Chlorogloeopsis sp. ULAP01: one gene and its partner. The protein of the gene in region 1 interacts with the protein of each later gene in a pairwise test. Links are inferred from orthologs where the notes say so. Each region holds a gene or a part of one and is shown in the gene's direction. Other genes may lie near its edges. The genes, in order: QUB80_RS26695 and def.

Evidence for each region.
Region 2: the proteins of QUB80_RS26695 (region 1) and def interact in binary tests that used the Escherichia coli proteins (3 or more experiments, as listed by UniProt). The link is inferred for Chlorogloeopsis sp. ULAP01 from one-to-one orthologs.

What each region holds. Positions count from the first base shown.
Region 1 is NZ_JAUDRH010000015.1:180,232-187,672, reverse strand. Bases 4,642-7,441 are described here. They hold QUB80_RS26695 (aspartate-semialdehyde dehydrogenase), read left to right. Parts: upstream 4,642-5,419; coding sequence 5,420-6,463; downstream 6,464-7,441. Other genes in these bases: dapA (4-hydroxy-tetrahydrodipicolinate synthase), read left to right, coding at 6,624-7,441. Outside these bases: QUB80_RS26715 (alpha/beta fold hydrolase), read right to left, coding at 1-779; ATP-dependent protease ATP-binding subunit ClpX, read right to left, coding at 883-2,223; ATP-dependent Clp endopeptidase proteolytic subunit ClpP, read right to left, coding at 2,233-2,928; tig (trigger factor), read right to left, coding at 3,150-4,583.
Region 2 is NZ_JAUDRH010000010.1:144,466-161,323, forward strand. What follows is about bases 5,961-8,751. They hold def (peptide deformylase), read left to right. Parts: upstream 5,961-6,969; coding sequence 6,970-7,533; downstream 7,534-8,751. Other genes in these bases: QUB80_RS20405 (cell division protein FtsX), read right to left, coding at 5,961-6,667; QUB80_RS20415 (hypothetical protein), read left to right, coding at 7,555-7,755; QUB80_RS20420 (hypothetical protein), read right to left, coding at 7,995-8,507; QUB80_RS20425 (amidase), read right to left, coding at 8,623-8,751. In the rest of the region: RIP metalloprotease RseP, read left to right, coding at 483-1,568; nth (endonuclease III), read left to right, coding at 1,721-2,401; QUB80_RS20375 (hypothetical protein), read right to left, coding at 2,554-2,679; rpsN (30S ribosomal protein S14), read left to right, coding at 2,944-3,246; QUB80_RS20385 (DUF8822 family protein), read right to left, coding at 3,303-3,632; aat (leucyl/phenylalanyl-tRNA--protein transferase), read left to right, coding at 3,826-4,401; QUB80_RS20395 (thioesterase domain-containing protein), read left to right, coding at 4,420-4,935; QUB80_RS20400 (DUF3598 family protein), read right to left, coding at 4,869-5,684; more of QUB80_RS20405, read right to left, coding at 5,765-5,960; more of QUB80_RS20425, read right to left, coding at 8,752-10,101; QUB80_RS20430 (GNAT family N-acetyltransferase), read right to left, coding at 10,120-10,566; QUB80_RS20435 (Nif3-like dinuclear metal center hexameric protein), read left to right, coding at 10,638-11,363; QUB80_RS20440 (TspO/MBR family protein), read left to right, coding at 11,614-12,087; QUB80_RS20445 (TspO/MBR family protein), read left to right, coding at 12,315-12,788; QUB80_RS20450 (DUF6022 family protein), read left to right, coding at 13,085-13,474; QUB80_RS20455 (M15 family metallopeptidase), read right to left, coding at 13,471-14,178; and 3 more genes. UniProt on the Escherichia coli protein: Removes the formyl group from the N-terminal Met of newly synthesized proteins. Requires at least a dipeptide for an efficient rate of reaction. N-terminal L-methionine is a prerequisite for activity but the enzyme has broad specificity at other positions.

The sequences.
Region 1 (7,441 bases):
TGACGTCCCATCTCGGCGGGGATAATTTTATCGTACTCCCCTGATACTATCAATGTTGGTGGCGTTATTTGAGCAAATTCCTGGGGCATCAACTCCGCAGCAGCTTTGCTAACAGAAGTAAAAATTGTACCTAATGCAGCATCATAATCTGCTATTAGAAAATCTTGCAAGAAAGCGCGACGTTCCTGAGCAGGTATGGAGCTATACAAAAATCGCGCCATAAACATTCTGTCTACAAATGGTATTTTTTCTAACCATTTAGGACGAAACTTAACCACGTAGCCGCCAAATTTGTAAAAGGCTGCAAACGCTTTTTCATCATACTCAAAAATCCCGCTACACGTTAAAATTGCTTTTTCCACGCGATCGCTGTAACGGTTAAGAAACAAAGTTCCAACAGAAGCACCCATCGAATGAGCCTGGATATAGGTACGTTGAATTTTTAACTCACCTAACAACGTTGCCAAATCGTGCGCATATTCTTCTAATTCGTAGGTTAGTTCTCTTGCTGCTTCTGATTCTTGCTGCGGTGAATGCGATTCAATGACTGCTTCACTAGCTTGAGCTACAGCAGTAGGTTTACCACGAGAACGTCCAAATCCCCGCAGATCGTAAAGCAAACAATCAAATTGTTCTGATAGAGCTGCGGCAGTACTTCGCCAGTAACGAGCCGAACCAGCCCAACCGTGAATGAAAACCATCACTGGCTTTTCTAAGGCAGATGATTTTCGTATCCATTCATAGTAGTGCTCAACGCCACGAACATTAATGTATGGCATCTGAGAGTTTCGAGTTCTAAGTTTTGAGTTCTTAATTTTTTGCTAACGGCTAATAGTTAATAGCTAATAGGCAACTAGCTACTAGCAATTAGCAATTGATACTTTAAGCTGATTCTGGCTTAGGCATCGTGGACGGATGCATAATTAGTTCGGCAGTGGAACGTTTTTCCACCATCTCCTTCGTTACTGTACAACGAGTCACATCTTTACGAGACGGCAACTCGTACATCACATCCAGCATCAGTTCTTCAACAATACCACGCAGCGCTCTTGCTCCAGTTTTACGGCGATAGGCTTCTTGAGCGATCGCTCGCAAAGCTTCTTGTTTAAACTCTAACTGGACATTATCCATCTTCAACAGTTTTTGATACTGCTTCACTAAAGCACTACGAGGTTGGGTTAATATCGCCATCAGCGCTTCTTCATCTAACGGATCTACCACCGCTACCATTGGTACTCTACCAATGAATTCTGGAATCATGCCAAACTTAACTAAATCGTCTGGTTCAAGATAGCGGAGAGTGTCTGCTGCCCGTTTTTCTTTTGTCTGCCCTTCTCCTGGTTGCACAAAACCGATTGACTTTTTACCTGTTCTCTGCTCTACTACTTTTTCTAAGCCGACAAAAGCACCACCGCAAATGAACAAGATATTACTGGTATCAATTTGAATACAGTCTTGATAGGGGTGCTTACGCCCGCCTTGGGGTGGCACGTTAGCAATTGTTCCCTCTAACATTTTCAGCAATGCCTGCTGAACACCTTCACCAGATACATCTCGCGTGATGGAGGGATTTTCGCTCTTACGGGCAATTTTATCAATTTCGTCAATATAGATAATTCCCCTCTGTGCCTCTTCGACATCTAAGTCTGCTACTTGCAAAAGTCGCAGCAAGATATTTTCTACATCTTCACCCACATAACCTGCTTCGGTTAGAGTGGTAGCATCGGCGACTGCAAAGGGTACATCAAGGACTTTTGCCAAAGTTTGTGCCAAAAGGGTTTTGCCGCAGCCTGTAGGCCCTATCAGCAGAATATTAGACTTTTGCAGTTCAACGGCATCATCTGTCGCTCCCTTGCCATTATTTTTGGACTGAACCAGTGACAACCGTTTGTAGTGATTGTAAACAGCTACTGACAAAACTTTTTTGGCTTCGTCTTGACCAATTACGTGTTCGTCCAAATATTTTTTAATCTCTCGCGGTTTGGGGATTTGATTTAACGAGAGACTGGCAGAGCGGGTGCGGCGTTTTTGAGGAGGCTCTGACCGAGGTGCTGGTTGTGACGCTGCACTATTGGTATCGAGTAATTCCTCATCGAGGATTTCATTGCACAAGTCAACGCACTCATCACAGATGTAGACTCCCGGGCCAGCGATGAGTTTACGCACCTGCTCCTGAGACTTGCCACAAAACGAACATTTCAAATGGGAGTCGTATTTAGACATACCAGCCTCTTATTTCACAATGGTGACGTTTTCCCCTGCTGTGGGAAGATTTTGTCTATGGATGACCTGATCGATCAATCCGTAATTTTTGGCTTCTTCAGCCGACATAAAAAAGTCCCGTTCAGTATCAGCTTCGATTCTTTCTAATGGTTGACCAGTATGCTGGGCAAGTAACTGATTCAACTTAGATTTATGATAAAGAATTTCTTTGGCTTGTATTTCGATATCAACGGCTTGGCCCTGAGCACCACCTAAGGGTTGGTGAATCATAATCCGGGAATCTGGTAAAGACATTCGTTTGCCAGCAGTGCCTGCACACAACAAAAATGCCCCCATACTCGCCGCTAGACCAAAACAGATTGTGACTACGTCAGGACGGATTTGTTGAATGGTATCATAAATTGCCATGCCTGCTGTGACAGAGCCGCCAGGAGAATTTATGTACAGTTGAATGTCTTTTTCTGGATCTTCAGCGTCTAGAAACAACAATTGGGCAACTATTGAATTGGCAACATTGTCGTCAATTGGCGTTCCCAAAAAAATAATCCGCTCTCGCAGCAGGCGGGAGTAGATATCAAAAGCTCGTTCTCCCATGCCAGATTGCTCTACAACCATGGGAAGTATGTTACTGGGAAGGCTTTGGGAGCGCATTTCAAATTTATTTAAACTGCTGATAGGATAATTTCCCGACTGCGATACAAGCATAGAAAATTTTTGATAACCAAAGAATAACAGCGATTTAGACAGCCTACGCTGACTATGATAGCGATTGGTTTTATGTTGTTAGGTATGTGTTAACCATTATGCCTCATATAAATTCTTCTCGTGTAAACACAGTATCAAGCCAAGGCGGTAAAGTGCGAGGCAATTTATTTAAGTTTCCTTAAATGTTCCGCCTTGGAACGGGAAATGTTACCTTTGGCAAGTTATTGCACTTCTGTTACAGCAATTTCTTCTGCCGGGGAAGTTACTTCGCTTGCTTGTTCCTGGCTTTCAGTGGCTTCTAGTGTTGTTTCCTCTGTCGCCTTTAAAGAACCTTCGGGTACTAGTTCAACTTTTGAGTGTTCTAAGAGCCAGTCGATAGTTTTTTCTGTGATTAGTTCGTTTTCGACGACTTCTTGCAGTCTATCTTGGTCAACCTCTTGCTCTGAGTACTGCTCTAGAAGTTCTTTCACTCTGGCTGCGACTTCTGCCTCACTGACTTTGATAGATTCGCGTTTGCCAATTTCTTCTAGAGCAAGTGATCGCTTCAAACGCTCAACAGCTTCATCGCGAGAACGTTGCCGCAACTGAGGAATAACATCAGGGGTAAACAATTTTTTGATATCTAGCCCTTGCTGCGATAGCCGAATAGCAGTTTGCGTCAACATATTATCGACTTCCTGCTCAATCATTGTTTCTGGCAAATCGACTTCTACATACTTCAACAGTTCCTGAACTAGGGCTTCTTGCTGATTTCCTTTTGTTTTTTGTTCAGCCTCTTTTTGAAATCTTTCCTCTAAAGAAGTACGTAACTCTGCCAAAGTCTCAAACTCACTGACTTCTTGTGCAAAATCATCATCCAATTCTGGCAGTTCTTTTTCCTTAAGTTCTTTGAGGGTGACTGTGAAAATAGCTGGTTTTCCGGCTAGTTCTTCATTGGCATATGGATCTGGAAAGGTGGCTGAAACTTCCTTAGTTTCGCCAGGATTCATTCCGACAATGCCTAAAACAAAGCCGGGAATAAATCTATCTTCTTGTAACTCGACTTGAAAGTCGGTGGCTTCTCCACCGGGAATAGCTTTAAGTTCTGTTGCTTCATCCTCACCCTCAACTTTCGCCAGCACGCCTTTAAAATCTACTACAGCAACATCCCCCAATTGTGCTGGGCGTCCTTCTACAGGGATTAATGTTGCCATTTGCTGGCGTTCGCTTTCTAGGACTTTGTCTACTCGCTCTGGATCGTACTTGATTTCTTCAGCTTTGATTTGCAAATCAGTGTACTGAGCTAAATTAACTTCGGGTGGTACATCAACAGCAGCAGAAATAGTCAGAGCTTTACCTGGTTCATAATTATTAATTAATTCTTCATACGAAGAACGTAATCGCGGTTGCCCGATCGCATTAATGTCCTCTTGTTTTACTGCTTCTGTAATTCCATCTTGAATTAGTTCTTCCAGCGCTGCTGCCTTGATTCGAGTTGCCCCTAGACGCTGCAGCAATATCTGCCGTGGCACTTTGCCTTTGCGAAACCCAGGAATATTGGCAGAACGAGTGAAATTTTGAATTACCTGTTCGTAGGTTTGCTTGGTCTTTTCGGGCGTAATTTCTATTTCCAGACCTATTTGACTGGCGGGAAGTTTTTCCTGGGTAACTTTCATGCTTCGTCTCTATTGCTTTGTTGCTACTATTTCTTTTTGTTACTTTTACCAAAGACGCGATCTGCATAGCTCCTGAAAATAAAGCTCACTCGCATCTCTAGTTTTACGATTTCTAAACTTTGGGGCGGGAGCTACCCCTAAATTTCATCAGCTTTCCCGATGTATGGGTGCTTCTGAATAGAGATCCAGTTTACTGCCAATGCGAAAGCTCTTGATACTCTAGCGCAAATCAGTCTATATTATTTAACCTCCTCAGTAGCTTTTACCAGATAACTGATGGCGTAATATCCTAATTTGCATAATTTGCAACAAGTAGTTGCAATTTGCAATTGCTTGTTGCAACATCTGAGTGAACTGCTGAATCAGGAGAGTTGTTACTACTGCTTAGGTATTACCCAGAGTAAAAATTTGGGTCTCTAGCCTACTGCACTTAATCCATTTGGATCATAGTACATCCATAGTCTAGACAACTTTATATTTTTAATAGGGATTTTGTTGCTAGCTTGGGACTTTACTATCAGTCTTTAATAGCAAAACTGCGATTTGCTGTATAATATATATAATTTATAATTTTGCACTTGGTAAAAAACTAATAGCTAGTTGTTGTAAAATGCAACATTTTTTTTGTAAAAGTAAAAAGTAAGTGAATCACTGTATAAATTAGAAATTAATAGAAATTAAATTTTATTAATGACCAGTATTAGAGTATTCAAAGGGTTATTTAAATTTTTGTGTTGTTATTTTCAGTTAATTTAACTATGAAACATGAGTAAAATCTGAGTTTAGAAAGTTTCCGAGAAAAGTAAAAACTAAAAAGTGTTAAGGAGGAAGCAAATTTGTCTAAATCCTATCGTTTAGCTATTTTAGGAGCGACTGGTGCAGTTGGCAGAGAGTTATTGGAAATTTTAGAAAGCCGTAGTTTCCCCGTTTCAGATTTGAAGTTATTGGCATCAGAACGTAGTGCCGGACAGATGTTACCCTTCAAAGGTGAAAAGATTCGGGTAGAGCCAGTAAGCGATGCAATGTTGGAAAAAGTGGATATATTGCTGGCAAGTGCAGGAGGTTCAACATCCAAAACTTGGGCATCTGTAGCAGTAGAAAAAGGAGCAGTGGTAATAGATAATTCCAGTGCTTTTCGGATGAACTCCGATGTTCCTCTGGTAGTTCCAGAAGTAAATCCCCAAGCAGCAGCAAAACACAAGGGAATTATCGCCAACCCCAACTGCACCACAATTTTAATGGCAGTAGCAGTATGGCCTTTGCATCAAGTCAAACCCGTCAAACGTATTGTGGCTGCAACCTACCAATCTGCAAGCGGTGCGGGTGCGCAAGCAATGGCAGAAGTAAAAACTCAAGCTAGCGCAATTTTAGAAGGCAAAGAACCTACTGCGGAAGTATTTCCTTATCCATTGGCATTTAATTTATTTCCGCACAATTCCCCATTAAATGATTGGGGATATTGTGAAGAAGAAATGAAAATGGTCAACGAAACGCGGAAAATTTTTGACAATCAGCAGATCAAAATTACCGCTACTTGTGTACGAGTACCCGTGCTTCGTGCTCATTCAGAAGCCATAAATCTAGAATTTGAGACACCATTTAGTCCAGACGAAGCCAGAGAAATCCTAAAAGTATCTCCTGGAGTAAAACTATTAGAAGATTGGCAAAAAAATTATTTTCCTATGCCTATGGAAGCAACAGGTAAAGATGAGGTTTTAGTAGGTAGAATTCGTCAGGATATTTCTCAACCTTACGGTTTAGAATTATGGTTATGTGGCGATCAAATCCGTAAAGGCGCTGCGTTGAATGCTGTACAAATTGCTGAATTATTAGTAGAAAAAAAACTACTGCAACCGCAGGCAGCAACATACGTTAGTTAATAGTCAATCAAGTCCATAGCTCATAGTTAGAAAGTCTAGTTATGATAATGTTAGCTGTTTACAATTGACTAATGACTAATGAGTTGAAACATATTTACGGATAGGTGATTAATAGAGAACCACCAAAACAAAACAACGAAGACTCAGGAGTGTAAAAAGGGTGGTAGATTTTGGTAGAGTTCTAACCGCAATAATTACGCCGTTCAAAGAAGACGGTAGTGTAAATTATGATATTGCAGCACAACTGGCAGAACATTTAGCAAACAATGGTACAGAGACAGTTGTGGTATGTGGCACAACAGGAGAATCTCCTACTTTGAGCTGGGAAGAGGAGTACCAATTGTTTTCCACTGTCTTAGAAGCAGTGGCAGGGAAGGCATTGGTAATGGCAGGATGTGGTTCTAATTCCACGAAAGAGGCGATCGCTGCGACCCAAAAAGCAGCTAAAATAGGAGTACACGGTGCCTTACAAGTTGTTCCTTATTACAATAAACCACCGCAAGAGGGTCTTTACCAGCATTTTCAAGCCATAGCCTCTTCTGGTGACTTGCCTATTTTGATATATAATGTACCAGGTCGTACTAGTCAAAATCTTAGCCCCGAAACAGTTGCTCGGCTAGCAGAAATTGAAAATATTATTGGTATAAAAGAAGCTAGTGGAAATTTAGACCAAGTCAGTGAAATTCGTCGCTTGACACCAAAAGAATTTCAGATTTACTCTGGAGATGATTCTTTAACATTGCCGATGTTAGCAATCGGGGCAAAGGGTGTAGTTAGTGTTGCTTCTCATCTAGTAGGTAATGAACTACAGCAGATGATTCAATTATTGAATTCGGGTAAAATCAAAGCTGCTACTGACATTCATCTGCGACTATTCCCTCTATTTAAAGCTTTGTTTGTCACAACAAATCCAATTCCAGTTAAAAAAGCACTACAAATTCAAGGGTGGCAGGTTGGTTCTACTCGCCCACCATTATG
Region 2 (16,858 bases), on another replicon or contig:
AATACTCGTTGATGAAGTTCTGAAACTTGCACATGAGTTTTTTATTCTCTTCAGTGGCTCGTTCATCATGACTTGTTCCTTGCTTCTAGCAAAGAATGCCATCTTAGAGGCTCCGCTTCTCGGAATCACTAGAGGTAGAACCTCCCAAATTGAGTTCCCAGACTGGAGCCTGGGAACGAGAAAATCGCAGTGCGAGTTTATTAATACCAATATATTTGAAAAGATAATTTATTGAACTGCGTATGAGTGCGATCACCTTTTTTGTGCATTCTACTCTGAGCGGATTCTCTTTGTGTATCTTTGCCTCAAGACAGGCAAAATATCAAAAATTTACCTGTTCGTAGAAATTCCTTATTTACCACTCAGCCTCAGGAATTAGCGTAAATAGCCTGAAAATATACTCTTTTGCAGACCAATGGTAGACTGGTACTCATTCTAAAATAGAGAAAAGTATAGTTAAATTAGTTCACAAATATTTATCTATGTCAGTTTTCGCGGCGATCGCAGTCTTAGCTGTTCTTATCCTAGTACACGAACTGGGACATTTCATTGCAGCAAGATCCCAAGGTATTCACGTTAACCGTTTTTCTCTAGGGTTTGGCCCTATTCTTTGGAAGTATCAAGGGACAGAAACTGAATATGCTGTACGGGCGTTTCCTTTGGGGGGCTTTGTTGGCTTTCCTGATGATGATCCAGATAGTGATATTCCGCCTAATGACCCCAACTTGCTGCGTAACCGTCCTATTTTAGATCGGGCGATCGTCATCAGCGCCGGAGTGATAGCAAATTTAATCTTTGCTTACTTCCTATTGGTTGCACAGGTAAACTTGGTTGGTATTTCCCAAGCAAGTCAACCGGGAGTTTATATCCAACAATTAGCACCAGAAGTAAGTACAGTTGCATCTGATGCCGGAATTAAGCCAAAAGATGTGATTGTAGCAGCTAATAACAGAGAATTTGGTACATCACTGCAAGAAATAGAAGCTTTAAGGGAAATAATTAAAACTAGTGCAGGCAAGCCAATTCAACTAGAAATAGCTCGTGGCAACGAAAGACTGTCTTTGAGCGTTACTCCTGAAGCGAAACCAAATGGAGGTAGCATAGGTGTTGGACTTGCCCCTAACGGTAAAGTTGTACGTCGTCGAGTTAATAACCCAGTCGAAGCTTTAAACTTTGGCGCTAGAGAATTTCAGCGCATTATTGTCATGACATTTCAGGGTTTTAAGCAATTAGTAACCAATTTTGGCGAAACTGCTAGTCAAGTGGCTGGGCCAGTTAAAATTGTCGAGATTGGTGCTAGCATCGCCCAGAATGACACGGGTAGTTTGTTCTACTTCGCTGCTTTGATTAGCATTAACCTAGCCATCATCAATATCTTGCCTCTACCAGCATTAGATGGAGGACAACTCGCTTTTCTGATGATTGAAGGATTGCGTGGTAAACCTTTGCCTACTCGCGTTCAAGAAGGTGTAATGCAAACAGGCTTAATGTTACTTTTAGGACTGGGTATTTTTCTTATCGTTAAAGAAACTTCCCAGTTAGAGTGGGTGCAAAAATTGTTTCAGTAGTCTTCTAGTTAAGATTAGGCAGAATGTTTTTTGAAGCTGCTCTGCTATTCAAGCTACAAGTAGTAGTTGTATGATTAGCCCACATAAGTGGGCTAAATTTGTTTGACTGCAAATTATATTATTCGCTCGTGAGGTTTAGTAAAATTATAGTAGTGAATAATACACGAAAAATACCATCTAAAAAACAACGATCACTAGAGATACTAATCCGCTTGAAACGCCTTTATCCTGATGCTATCTGCTCTTTGAATTACTCAACGCCAGTACAACTGTTGGTAGCAACAATTCTTTCTGCTCAGTGTACAGATGAGCGTGTGAATAAAGTTACACCATCATTATTTAGTCGTTTCCCAGATGCACCTAGTTTGGCTAATGCTGATGTGACAGAGATAGAAACTTTAGTGCGTTCCACAGGATTTTATCGGAATAAAGCAAAGAATATTCAAGCAGCTTGTCAGATGATTGTTAGTGAGTTTGGTGGAGAAGTGCCACAGCAGATGGAACAACTATTACGACTTCCAGGCGTGGCACGCAAAACTGCCAATGTAGTTCTTGCCCATGCTTTTGGAATTAATGCGGGAGTAACAGTTGATACTCACGTTATGCGCCTTAGCCAACGTTTGGGTTTGACTAAGTATGCAGATCCTATCCGCATTGAACAAGATTTAATGCGCCTACTCCCACAACCAGACTGGGAAAATTGGTCAATTCGGTTAATATATCACGGTCGCGCTATTTGTAAGGCACGCAATCCTGCTTGTCAGGCGTGTGAGCTAGTTGATATTTGTCCTTCTGCTACTCTTCCTCAAATTAAAGTTCTGACAAATGGATAGTAGAGGGAAGAGGAAGACAACAAAGCAGGGGGGCAGGGGAGATAAGGAGAGAACAACTAACCACTAACTACTGTACGGGAGGCAGCGCGTTGCGGAGCCAGTGCGGTGGTGAGCCAGCGCGCCCTAGCGGCTACCCGGAGGGTAGCCGCTAGCTAACGCAACGCCTGACGGCGAACGCGTCTAGTGCCGACTTGTAGCGACTGGCGTAGACACGTAGACGGACGTAGTCCGGCTTCTCGCAGAGTAGTGGATAAGCGAAAGTAAGGGTTCCCCGGCATTAAAGGAGCCAGTGCGTTGCGGAGCCTCCCCGCGTTGTAGACGCCCTCCGGGCGGCTTCCCGCAAGGGTACACCTGGCGTCACCTGGCGTGGGTTAAGCGCGTCGAGTGCGACTGCCATGCGGGTTTTAATAACAATTTCCCTAGGATAACAAAATATCTAAATAAACCCGCCCCTAGCAATAACAAATGACCAATGACTAACCAATAACCGATCCTATCCGATAGAATGGAAAATGCTGTCTTAAATTGAATTACAAAACCTTATGGCCAAAAAGAGCATGATTGAGCGCGAGAAAAAACGCGCTAAGTTGGTAACTAAATATGCAGCAAAACGAGAAGCTTTGCTGGAAGAATTTCGTAAAACAGAAGATCCAATTGATAAGTTGGAGATTCATCGCCAAATTCAACAACTACCACGCAACAGCGCACCTAGCCGCCGTCGTAATCGGTGTTGGGTAACAGGTCGTTCTAGAGGAGTTTACCGTGATTTTGGTTTGTCTCGGAACGTTTTGCGGGAATGGGCGCACGAAGGACTTTTACCTGGAGTTGTTAAGTCTAGCTGGTAGATTAGTTGTTAATTGCTAATTGTTAATTGCAATTAACCATTAGCCATTAACAAAAATTATTGACCACAACACCGATCAATTCCCAAACTTTCTAAAAGTAGATCGCTGACGGCGTTAGCGATCGCAAATTCTCCATAAAAGCTTTTGGAAAAATCAAACGACTGCATCTCTGTGACGATCGCAATTACCAGAGAACCTAGATCGTTTTCTCCCTCCATTCTTTGCCGAACAAAAATCTGTGCTGCCCGTTCGGCAATCTTTTGATTAATAATTTCTGGGAGAAACTCTTCATCGAGCCACCTATGCAACCTTTGTCGTAACCATTCGCCCTCAAGCTCTGGATTTTTTGGTGGTGGTAAGGTAATGGGTGGAATTGGTTCAGTCATGTTTTTATCTTTGTTTCAATTCCTAATAGGGATTAATATAGAACCACTTCCATCCAAAATCGTAAAACCATGATAGATTTTGACTAAATTATACACTGCCGCTTGTAGTTGCCAAAATGCACACTGATAGCAAACAACAACTGCTAGCATCAAATTGCCCTCTTGAGAGGCTTTTTTGATTTGTGGCTTATTTATGCAATATGATATTGCCTCTATCATTCAAGGCTACGCTCAAGGCTATTTTCTCATGGCTGACGAGGATAATGTCTTGGGTTGGTATGGAAGTCGCGATCGCACTCTCATTCCTTTAGATGAAAGATTCCGCTACCCTAAATCACTGCGACGTGTCCTTAATCAACAGCGCTTTGCAGTGGCGATTAACCGCGACTTTCAAGCTGTTGTCGAGGGTTGTGCTCAAAGAGAATTGACTTGGATTTCACCAGAATTAAAGAAAATATACTGGAAACTTTACCAGGCAGGTTGGGCATATAGTTTTGAAACCTGGCAGGATGGCGAACTAGCTGGGGGAATTTTAGGAATTGCAATTAATGGCGTTTTTATTGGGGAATCGATGTTTTACCGCATTCCTGAAGGTTCCAAGGTAGCAATGGTAAAGTTGGTGGAAAGGTTGCGGGAGAGGAAATTTGTGATGTTCGATGCGCAAATGATGAATCCCCATTTGGAGAGATTTGGAGCTTATCGAGTAAATGACGAAGAGTATCAAGAGCTACTTGAGAAAGCGTTGCTAATCAAATGTTCCTTAGTTTAGAAAAGGAGTATCGATTAATTGCAAAAGCACTTGCCGAAACTCCAGGAAACTTTCTATACAGAAATTCCTATTACATATTATTTGGGAATCACTGTGGCAGACTACAACAGTGGTTGCTTGACTTTGAAAGCACCATTAGAAAAAAATATCAATCACAAGCATACTGCTTTTGCTGGCAGTCTTAATATTTTAGTGACGCTTGCAGGTTGGGGACTACTTTGGCTAGTTTTGCAAGAACAAGAAATTGAGGCAACAATTGTTATCCAAAATAGTCGAATCTCCTACCTTAAACCTGTTACCAAAGATTTCTCGGCAAGCTGTAATAAACCTAACCATACGCATATCTCTCAATTTCTCAAGTCCTTAAAAAACAGAGGCAAAGCAAGGATAGAGCTATGCTCCCAGATTTGGGAAGCAGAAGAATTAGCTGTAGAATTTCAAGGACGGTACGTTGCTCTTTTAGATGATTATGAAGAACTAACTCGACGTTCTGTTACCAAAGTCAGACTCACCCATTCTCCTTTCTCGTTGTAGCTGCGAACCATTCTTTGGCGGAAATTTGGCTCGATTAACCAACCTACTTCCAACACAAAAGCCTGACGCAATTGTACTTTCAGGGGGGAAGTAGCAGAAGCTCCATCGGGTAGCAGCAAGACTTGCACCTGCTTGTGTGGATCTTGGTCGAATTTAAGTATAGAACCCTCAATGGCAGCAGCAGAAGTTATCGTCCGACTGTCAAACAAGAGACTTTGAACTAGTCTGCCAGCGTCATCAAGTTGTAACTTTAAGGTTGTGGAGTAGGTATCAGGCGATCGCCAATCTGGATATATTGTTACTGCTTCACCGTGCCATTCTCCTAATAAAGATTCTACGCTCACAGCTGGGCGTTCTAGTTTTGGGGTTCCGGCTAGATATTCTCGAATCAGGGTAAATTGGTTTAGTTGACCATTTTGATCAAACAATTGTACGAGGCGTAAGCGACGATTTTCATAAATTAAACCAAGTTCTGCCCCAAATTCAGAGAATGGTGCTAATTGAATTGAACCTTGAGAAAAAGCACCATTTTGAAAAAACAGCACACCCCGTCCTAGAGAACTATATTCTAAAACCCTTTCTTGTGTATCCAAACAAATAGTTTGACGAATTGCCTGATCATTATTCAACCCTTCCAAAGAAACAACGCTAGGTGTATCCTCTAAAATTTCACCTTGAGGAGACACACGAGTGAATGAACCTTGCCATTCACCAAGATTTTGCAGCAAACATTCCCATTGAGATTTCATATAACTTTTGTCCTTTGTCCTTTGTCATTTATCATTGGTGAATCACAAAAGACAAATGACTAATGACCAATGACTAATGACTAACTTTTAGCAAATCGTCGTACAGCAAATAAACTCCCCATCAATCCTACTGTTGCGCCAAAATTCAGGAGAATCACGGGCAATAATAGAGTTTGTAAAGGAGTCAACTGCAAACCGTTAGTGATAAATTTAATGAATTCTGGCTGATTAGCTAATACATTACCAAGAAATTGCTGAATCAGACTGATGCAACCCCAAGCGATCGCTCCTCCAACCACACCAAAAGTAATTCCTTGGAGGATAAACGGTAGATAAATCCAAGTAGAAGTAGCTCCTACCAGTTGCAAGATTTCAATTTCTTGCCGTCGTGCCATAACTATCAACCCAATAGTGGTAGAAGTGACAGCGATCGCACTGGAAGTAAGAATAATTGTAATAGTTAGCGTTATCCAATTCAAACCTTGATGCAATTGAGCGATGCGTCTGACAGCTTCATCGACATACTGTACCGCATCCACTCCCCGCAACTTCGCTAATTGTGTTGCCAAAGTTGACACCACCTCAGAGTTACGTGCTTTTACCTTCAATTCATCCACAAGAGGATTTTCCCCTAACTGCTGAGTAGCAGCTTCGATATTAGAAATTCCCAACTCCTTAACTAATCTACTCCAAGCTTGCTCTTTAGTAATAATTTTGGTATCCGCTACTTCTGGCATTCTCGCCACCAGTGGTTCAATGCTTTCTGCTTGCGCACTCGAATCGAGATAAACTGATACCTCCAGTTGGCTACCGAATTGGTAGAGTAGTTTTTCGACTTGCCAAGAAGTTTGCAAGCTCAAGCCGAATAAAAATAGTAACACCGTAACAGTACTGATAGCAGCCCAGTTCATCCAGCCACCGCGTCGCAAACCAAGCCAAGTTTCTTTGAGCAAATAATCTAGTTTTGTGAAAATTTTCAACACACCACAGCCTCACCAGCACTTAAAATTGACAAGACAATAAAATTTCACGTCTTATTGGCGCGAGATAATAACACTTTTTATACTCTGTAGTAGGTAAACCAGACAAATGGGGACTAGGAACTCAATCAGTTAACAGTGGACAGTTAACAGTTGTCAGGCGCACTGGTGTTAACTGATAACTGATAACTAATAACTGTCACCCAATACCTAATTCCCGAAATATAAATGTGCATATCTTCCTGGTTGCTAAAATTGAATTAAAGCGGAATCATTTCCAATCCATATAAGTGAGTTAAAAGAGCATGCCTCTGGAAATTGCTGTTGAGAAGAAAAAGTTACAAAATCCGCCCTTGGAACTGCATTATCTGGGCGATCGCGTTCTGCGCCAAGGAGCTAAACGTGTTGCAAAAGTAGATGATGAAATCCGCAAGCTGGCACGTGAGATGCTACAAACCATGTATAGCCAGGATGGTATTGGTTTGGCTGCCCCTCAAGTGGGAATTAACAAACAAATAATTGTCATTGATATTGAACCAGATAACCCAGCTAATCCCCCATTGGTGCTGATTAACCCAATTATTAAACAGGTTAGTCGTGACATTTGCGTTGCTCAAGAAGGATGTTTGAGCATTCCGGGGATTTATATGGACGTGAAGCGTCCCCAAATTGTAGAAATCGCTTATAAAGATGAGCACGGACGTCCCAAAACTATAAAGGCTGGAGAATTACTCGGACGCTGTATTCAGCACGAAATAGATCACCTCAATGGTGTGGTGTTTGTAGATCGCGTAGAAAATTCTTTGGCTTTAGCACAGGAGTTATCCAAGCATGGTTTCTCCTATCAAACTGTCAAACCATTAGTATAGGATGGTGTGCTTGTGAATGTAATGACTCCAAAGAGCGGATTGTTCCTTGCTTGCTCGTGCGTAGCAGCGATCGCAGCAGTCGGTTCCATTTTTGAACTTACTTCCGGACAACCAGATCTAGGCAACCAAACCACTGGTATTATCTTGGCGTTAAGCATTCCACTGACAGGATTATTTTTCTTGGCCGCAGTCAAGGATGCTAAAGCTAATATTAATAAATAAGCATCAGGTTTTAAATCAAAAGGAAAAAGGAAAAAGGAGCAATATATCCTTTTACCTTTTACCTTTTTTATGTTTTCTAGCTAAAAAAGGCAGACGGCAGGAGGTAAGAAAGTTTTTTCATGGGTTCTGGTGAGACAGTGCGTCCTTGTAGTTTCCCCAACTTGTAGACACGGTAAACACAAAGCGTCTATTATAAATACGGATCAGCGAAAGTAGCAACTAGCGTAGACGTCGGCTTCTTAAAAGGAACGTCCTAAGCCAAACTGATTTTGAGAAGTTATTTCTATCCGACATAATACTGGTGGATTGGCATTAAATATACAAGTGTAGGTTGCTAAACGGTCTTGTTGATAATTAAAAACTCGAATATTGTAACCGTAGTTTCTCGCAACACTACCTAGATGATTCACAAAATTGTAACGATCCAGATAGTCTAATAAGCTCCAAAGTTGTTGATTTACAATTAAATCTACTCGTGCAGGTTGGTTGTTAATTGCTGGGTATGCGATCCAGTTATCTAGAAGCTTATTTTCGGAATTTTCTTGCGCCCACCACAAACTAGGAACAGTTATGTGTCCTTGGTTGATAGTGTTAGCTGTAATGACAGAGCCTTTTGGATTTTTCAATAAATCTAATTCTAGAGGCGCATCAGAAGCAACTGGAATTGGTGGAGTTACTGCCAATAAGGGTTGAGTTGAAACTACACAAACCGTAGTTAGGTAGATACCGAATAATAGAATTGATTGGCGCATATTATCGTTGGATTTTAATTCTGGATTGTTACCTTCACAATCTCAAAATTCCAATACGATCTAGTTTAATCGTTTCATAACTACAACACGAATAGAGTTCATACTGAATAACCTTCTAAGAACCAAATGGGTGTTTAAAGTTACCAATAACTTGATTAAGCTCCTGAGCGATCGCCAGTAATTCCATCTCACGCCATCGCTTGCCAACAATTTGCAATCCAATCGGTAAGCCATCTTGGGTTTCCCCAATTGGAATCACCACGGCAGGATGGCTGCTCAAATTAAAAGGCATAGTGTAAGCACCGTTTGCAACTCCATGAGGATAGGACTTACCCTCAATATCAATGGCGCTCCAAGCTGGGCGATGGGTAAAGGCAGGGGTTGCTGCTACAGGAGTGAGCCACACATCCCACGGTTCCAGTGCTTCATCAATTTGTGCAGTGAAGCAATCGCGCTCAGTAAGCACCTCGAAATATCCTTTTAGGCTTGGGTTTAATAGCTCAGGTAAGAGACGACTAAAATCCCCCAATTTGCGGAGTTCTTTGTCGCCTTGGGTTGCAGTACGAAAAATCTGCTGCCAACTGCGACGTAAATTATATCGATTTACTGGTTGAGCATAAATGTTAATGTATGCTGCCATCCGTCCGTAGAGGTTCAATATTGTCGATAGATCAAAATCTTTAGGAAGCCAGCGTTCAATATGAGTACCCGCTTGAGAAAGTTTTTGCGTGATCGCCTGTATTTTTTCTCGAATTTCAGAAGCAACAGGTACTTCTGTCCATTCGTCAATCCAGGCAATTTTGAGATCTCGCAAAGTCTTCCCAGAAGGCATATCAAGCGAAATTGGTGGAACATCAGGGCGACGCAGATCCGCTCCTGCTATTAATGAAAAACAAAGTCGAATGTCTTCGAGCGATCGCGCAAAACATCCTACAGTCATCATTTGCCGCAGACAGTATGGCATTCCCGGAACTTCTGGAATCATTCCGGCTGTGGAGATGCGGCGATCGGTTGGCTTCAAGCCATAGACACCACAGAAATGAGCAGGCTGGCGGATGGAACCTGCAATATCATTACCGATATCCAACGGTGAAAGTCCGGCTGCAACCGCAGCAGCACTCCCTCCAGAACTGCCGCCTGCTGTGTACTCAAGATTCCAGGGATTATTTACCTGTGGAAACAGAGAATTTGTACTCTGAAAATCACCAGCCAGTTCAGCCATATTCGTTTTACCGATAATGACTGCTCCAGCTGCCCGCAGCCTTGCGACAACAGTGGCATCCTGTTGAGGAATGTAGTCTTTGAGGGGAATGTAACCTGCTGTGGTACGCAATCCTGCTGTCTCAAAGATGTCTTTAATTGTGATTGGCACTCCATGCAGGATGCCCCAGTTTTCACTTCGTGCTAAGGCTTCATCGGCTTGTTTGGCTCGTTGACGAGCACGTTCTTCATCTAGCGTGCAGATGGCGTTAAGTTTTGAGTTATGTTTGGCAATTTGTACTAAATGGGCATCCAGTACTTCAACCGCCGAAACAACGCGATCGCGGATCATTTGAGCAAGCTGATGGGCAGGCGTAAAAACTAGATCGCTCATGATTTTATTGTGTGTATGTTATACCGACATTTGCAAAACATAGAGATGGAGATTAAAACCGAGACTACGCCAAAACGCCAAAGCGATATCGTTGTTAGGTAAAACATTCAGTTCAATGTTGCTTGCCCCTTGCTCAATGACTGAGTTAATTGTTTTGCGAGCTAATTGTGTTCCGTATCCACGTCTATGCATTGATTGTCTAATGAATAAATCAAAAATTCTTGCAAACTTTTCATCTGATCCAGGGTGGAATAGCATCACTTTGAAATCAACAAAGCCAATGATTTCCTCGTCGAGCAGAGCAAACCAATAACTACGCTCTCCTGATAATGATTGCTGATGGACATTGGTAACCCATTCCGCAGGTGGTTCTGATGAGCCTATGGTTTCGTACATTTCTTTGTAGAGATGCCTCATTACAGGAAGCTCATCAGCAGATGGAGATCTGAGCTTAATTTGTGCCACTGTAAATGTCCTTTGTTAGCTTGCAATTCAAGATATTCGAGATATTAATGCCGAATTTCAGGTAAAGTCTAATGACGATTGAATGCCAGTTGATTCTTTTAGAAGAGATAGCAGAATTTCTCAATCGCTTCTTCGCTGTTGAGCATTTTTCACAAGCTGAAAAGGGAGGAGTGTATTTGCCATCATCACGTCCTGTAAAACGATTAGGATTAGCACTAGAACCTCAGACACAACTACAGGAATGGGCGAGCGCTCAAAATTTAGATGCACTTTTTTTACATCGTCCTTGGAAACTCCAACTAGGGCTGCTTCCACCTGATATTGGCGTGATTTCCTATCATTTGCCATTTGACGAGTGCTTAACAATAGGTTTTAATCCTCGATTGGCACAAGTATTAAATGTATCTAATTTAGAAGTATTAGGAGAGAAAGAAAATAGAGCGATCGGGATGCTAGGAGAAATTCCAGATCAAAGTTTTGAGAGCTTATGTAGTTGTGTAAGCCAAGTATTTGGTGGAACAGAGCAAGTACGTACAACAGTTCGTGGAGAAGTAAAACGTGTTGCTGTTGTTGGTGCAATGACAGATTTATTAGTGCGTGAAGCAGCGAATTGTGGTGTTGATGTTTACATAACCGGACAATTACGACAGCCAGCCGAGGAGGCGATACGAGAAACTCAAATTGGAGCGATCGCTGTTGGGCATCGTCGTAGCGAAGTGTGGGGTTTAAGAGCGCTGGCTGGGGTACTGCAAGAACGATGGCTGAGATTAGAGGTAGTTGTGAGCCACTTTGATTAAGAGGACTGGGGAACATGGGACAAGGAGTTGAGGCAGTTGAGGAAGTTAAGGGAGGTGAGGAGTAATAAGAGTAAATTCTTCCCCATCTTCCCTACCTCCTTTCTTTCTTCCTCCCCTCTTTCTAGTTCTTATTCACTTATTTCTCCCGCTAGATCGGGTTTTGCAATTGTTCTCACCAACGGGCGATGGGCAGATAACTGATAAACTGACAAAATCTCATTAGATCGCAAAGGGTAAGGAAAGGATATGCATGATTAGATCTTGGATGGTTATTGCGGGTGTAACTTTATTAGTTGCTTTGGGTGCTAACTTCATTACTCCTGGCGATCGCAAATGGTTTAAACGCTTACAAAGGCCTAGATGGCTCACCTTTGAAGCAGCAATTCCAGTTATTTGGACTATAGTATTTGTTTGTGGTGCCTGGTCAGCCTATATTATTTGGGACAATAATCCAGGAAGCACCCAGACTTGGATTTACATGGGATTATATTTACTTTTAGAAATTGTTACTGTTGCCTATACTCCTGCCATGTTTAGGAATCGCAGTCTCAGATTGGGTACGATTCTGGGTGGAACGGGTTTTATCATAGCGGTGATACTCGCGATCGCAGTTTTACCAGTTTCTGGTTGGGCAACACTATTGCTTGTACCTTATTTATTGTGGAGTCCAATTGGAACTTATACGACTAGAGTAATGGAGCGTCTTAATCCTCAAGATATTTGAAAGTTAAGTAGATGCGAACTTATTATAAAAATCTGTTCGCACTAGATCCCCGACTTTTTTAAAAAGTCGGGGATTTGAATACCAGCTACCTGTCAAAATTAATCTGATGCAGTGTTACTAACTACTATCTAATCAATAATCCAACCAGCGACTGATTAAACTTGTACCTTAAATTGACAAAATTGCCGTGTATGTCTTGACAAAATACACGTTAAAAGGTAATGATTATGATTCCATCTTGGCTGGTAATAGGAGCAGTAACTTTTTTAGTCGCATTTGGTAGTTTCTTTATCACACCACGTGATGTTAAATGGTTTGCACGTTTAACTCGCCCTCGCTGGTTGGTTTTTGAGCCGTTAATTCCTCTGATTTGGACTGTCATTTTTATTTGCGGTGCGGCATCTGCAACTATTGTTTGGGAAAAAAACCCAGGCAGTACAATTACTTGGTTATTAATGGGCTGTTACTTACTGCTAGAAATTATCACCGTTACCTATATACCTGTGATGCTGAGAAATCGCAGTCTTCGGGTTGGGGAAATTATTGGATGGGTTGGTTTGATTTTGGGTATATTGCTCGCAATCTCAGTTTTGCCAATTTCTTGGTTAGCAACGCTGTTACTTATTCCTTATCTAGTCTGGAGTCCAGTTGGTGCATATACCACTGAGGAATTAATACAATTAAACCCAGAAGATGCCTAATGACATGACTGAATTGTATGGTTGTACCTTTGACATAAACCTCTTGTGTAGCAAGCAGGACAGCCAACCATAAACTTATCCAAATTGATGATTTACCACACCTATATACCGCGATCGCCCCTGTCAAAGTTCGTGGAGTTTTTATGGTTTCGGGAAGGTTATAACGTACAGAAGGCGCAAGCCCGTTTGTTGCCAACGGGTTCTATGGAGTTAGTCATCAACCTGCGTGAGAACTTAATCCCCCTTTTTGATCGACACAGTCGACTACAGCGCGGGAACGCACGCGGCAGTATAATCTGCGGAGTTATGGTGCGTATTGCTACAAGCTATTTCGACCGATTCATAAACAGCTTAAACAGGTTGGATTGTATCCTTTACCCTGGTTCCCTGGTGATTTTAACATTTCAAGAGAGTGGGGCAACATAGATCAAAACGAACAGCAGCGATGGATGTGGAGCAAAATTACTACACTGGAAGGAGAAACCATAGGCACAATTGTTACCATTATCTTTCACGACCACACCCAGTTTCGTCTTCCTTACCAACCCCAAGTAATTGCTTTAACACAAACGAGTAAAGAAGCAGTTGTCGAAGGACTGTCAGAACGTTCTGCCGACTTCAAATCTGCCCTGGAATTCCAAATTGAATACGCACAGTATCTTCATAGTTTAGAAAAGCAAGGCTAAATTAATCGACCGTATCGTGCTACAAACTTTGCATCTGGATTAATTTGATTATTTAACCAAGCCCACATTTGATCCCCAAAAGAAAAATGCCACCACTCGCGGGGATTGCGTTTAAATCCGGCTTTTTCCATGACATCCAACAAGAGCAAACGGTTAGCATGATACTGCTGTGCCTGTGGATGATCGCTATTGAGATAGTAATCGGGAAGCGATCGCTCAGATAATTCATCAATCGGCGAACCCATATCCACAATTTTCCCTGTATCATCTACAAGCGTTATATCTACAGCCGCACCAGTACTGTGAGGCGGTGGTGTTTTTTCATCTAAACTAGGTTCAGCCCAAATTTTATAAACTTCTTGCCAAATTTCCTGGCGTTGAATTTCTGATAACTTAATGTCAACAAGCCCCCTGTCGCGCAAAGCTTCGGCAAAGGCGTAATTTACCATAAATTGCTGCACCGTCACCGGGCGGTAGGCATCAAAAATTTGAATGTACCAGTCAGGGTGTAGTGTTTGCAGATAGTTTTGCGCTGCTATCAAACAATCAACTACGCTTTGGCGCAGAAAATAGGGTGAATGTTCGCCATAAGGCGCACCCAGTTTTTCATAGGGATGGGGAGATTCGACTGCAAATTTTTTGAGGGGAATAGCTATAAGAGGTTCACCACACTCTTGAATAGGAATTTGATGATAAGGTCTCATTCTTAAAAAGGGGACAGGGGATAGGGTGCACGGGACAGGTGATTAGGGATTAGGAAAGAAGCACCAGGAGTAGAGGAGCTCCAGGTGCAGGGGGTGAAAATTTTTCTCCTTGTCCCCTTGTCTCCTTGTCACCTTGTCCTCTTCTTCCCAATCCCCGATCCCCCTTTAACCCCGTTGACCAGTAACAATATACGCGACTCTTTGACCAATATTAGTAGCATGATCTGCCATGCGTTCTAAGTAACGTATTACTAGTACTAAGAGTAAAATTGGCTCGATGATCCCTGGAACATCTTTTTGATAGGCTAAAGTTTGATAAAGGTATTCGTAGGCATTATCTACAGTGTCGTCCATTTGCTTCACACTGCGTCCGCTAACTTCATCTAAGTCAGCCAAAGCTACCAAACTAGTTGCTAACATCGCCTGAGCATGATGAGACATCTGCGCAATCTCAGGTAAGGAGGGATGCGGCGGATAAGGAAAAATTTTGATTGCAATTTCTGCTATATCTTTTGCATAATCGCCAATGCGTTCAAGATCGCGCACTAGCTGCATAAAGGCACTCAAGCAACGCAAATCCTGGGCTACAGGGGCTTGCAGTGTCATGATTGCTGTACAGTCTGATTCTATTTGTTTATAAAAGCGATCTATTTGTTTATCTATACGCGGAAGTTCCTCAGCCGCTATTAAATCACGAGCAAATAAAGCTTGGTGGCTGAGGCGAAACGATCGCTCTACCAAAGCTCCCATGCGCAAAATGTCCCGCTCTAAACGCCTGATCTCGCGTGTTAGCTGGGGTCTTCCTGAATTAGCATCAAAAATAAGAGCTTTCACGCTTGCAGTCTCAAACATGAAGATACTTCTAAATATAATCTTGTGATTAATAATTTGCCACGCTCTCAGGGAGTATTATCTGTATCCACGCACCACCTTTAACAGGATGGTTCATGGCTTTGATAGTACCACCATGAGCAAGCACAAGTTGGCGCACGATCGCCAAACCTAAACCAGTACCCACAATTGTCGTTGTAGAAATATTTTCTGCTTTTTGTGGGCGAGAGCGTGCTTGATCTCCTCGGTAAAAGCGTTCAAATACATGGGGCAAATCTGCCTCAGAAAAACCAGCTCCAGAGTCTATAACATTTATCTCCAGGTTCGGTGGTGTGCTTGCTTTAACACTAAAGCTATTATCTGTACAAAAAATCTTTGCCTCAACTGCAATCGTACCTTCAGGAGGACTATATTTGATACTATTGTCTAGCAAGTTCAAAAAAATTTGATAAATGCGGGATTCATCGCCATTTATCCAAAGTTTTTCGGGGCCAGAATAGGTAAGCTGGATTTGATGGCGTTGTGCTAGAGGTTCTAGAGTTTCCCAAACTTTGGCAATTAGCGATCGCAATTCTACAGGTTGGCGATTTAATTCCAAGGAGGGGTTGTTTTCGAGTCGGGTGAGTTCCAACCAGCTTTGTACTAAATAAATTAACCTATCAACCTCATTTAAGAGGCGGCTCACCCAGCGATCTAAAGGTGGTTTCAAACGATCTTGCAAATTCTCTACAACTAGACGAATTGAAGTCAACGGTGTCCGCAGTTCGTGGGCAAGATCAGAAAGAGCGCGATCGCGTGCTTGATTTAATTCCAAAAGTGATTGGCGATTTTCTAGAAATACTGCTACTTTTCCTTGCGATAAAGGAAAACTAGTGGCTTTTACTGCCAGAGGTTTGATCTCTAAAATGGCGGCTGCGTTTTCCACTGAGGGATGAAATATCCACTCCCGAATTTGGGATTGTTGGCGATCGCGAGTTTGCTCAATTACCTGATCGAGTTCATAAGAACGCACCAATTCTAGCAACAAACGTACTTGTCCCGGTTGCCACCTTTGTAAATACAACATCTCTCGTGCCAGTTGATTGCACCACAGCAGTTGATTTTCTTCATCCACCTGCAAATATCCCACTGGTGCCATCTCTAGCAAGTTTTTGTAATTTTGCAGATCTTGTTGTAATTCTTCCTGCTGCTCCTTTAACGAAGTAATTTCAGATCGCAAGCGTGGAATAAGCGGTAGTGTTACTTCAGAAGACTGGGATTTCAACGAGGGCGGTATTCTTCCCAAGAGGCGGTACACTTGTATTTTGTACCAAAGCCAAAACCCAAGTCCAATTGTCAAACCTAAAAAAAATTCCGGTACTAACATCACTAGTTGTTAGTGCTATTGCACAACTCATGAACTAACAACTATCCAAATCGATAACCAAAACCACGCACAGTCACTATATATTCAGGATGGCTCGGATCTTGCTCTAATTTTTCACGTAACCAACGGATATGAACATCCACAGTTTTACTATCTCCAACAAAATCCGGCCCCCATACTTGATCTAGCAGTTGTTCCCGCGACCAAACTCTACGGGCATAACTCATAAAGAGTTCTAAAAGACGAAACTCCTTTGGAGACAGGTTCACCTCTTGAGCGCGAACTAGCACCCGACACTCTTGCGGATACAATGTAATATCTTTGTACTGCAAGACTGGGAGTTGCGGCAAGCTACTCAAACGTTGGCGGCGTAATAAAGCGCGACAACGAGCCACTAATTCCCTCATACTAAAAGGCTTTGTCAGGTAATCATCTGCTCCTACTTCTAACCCTAAAACGCGGTCAGTTTCACTACCCTTAGCA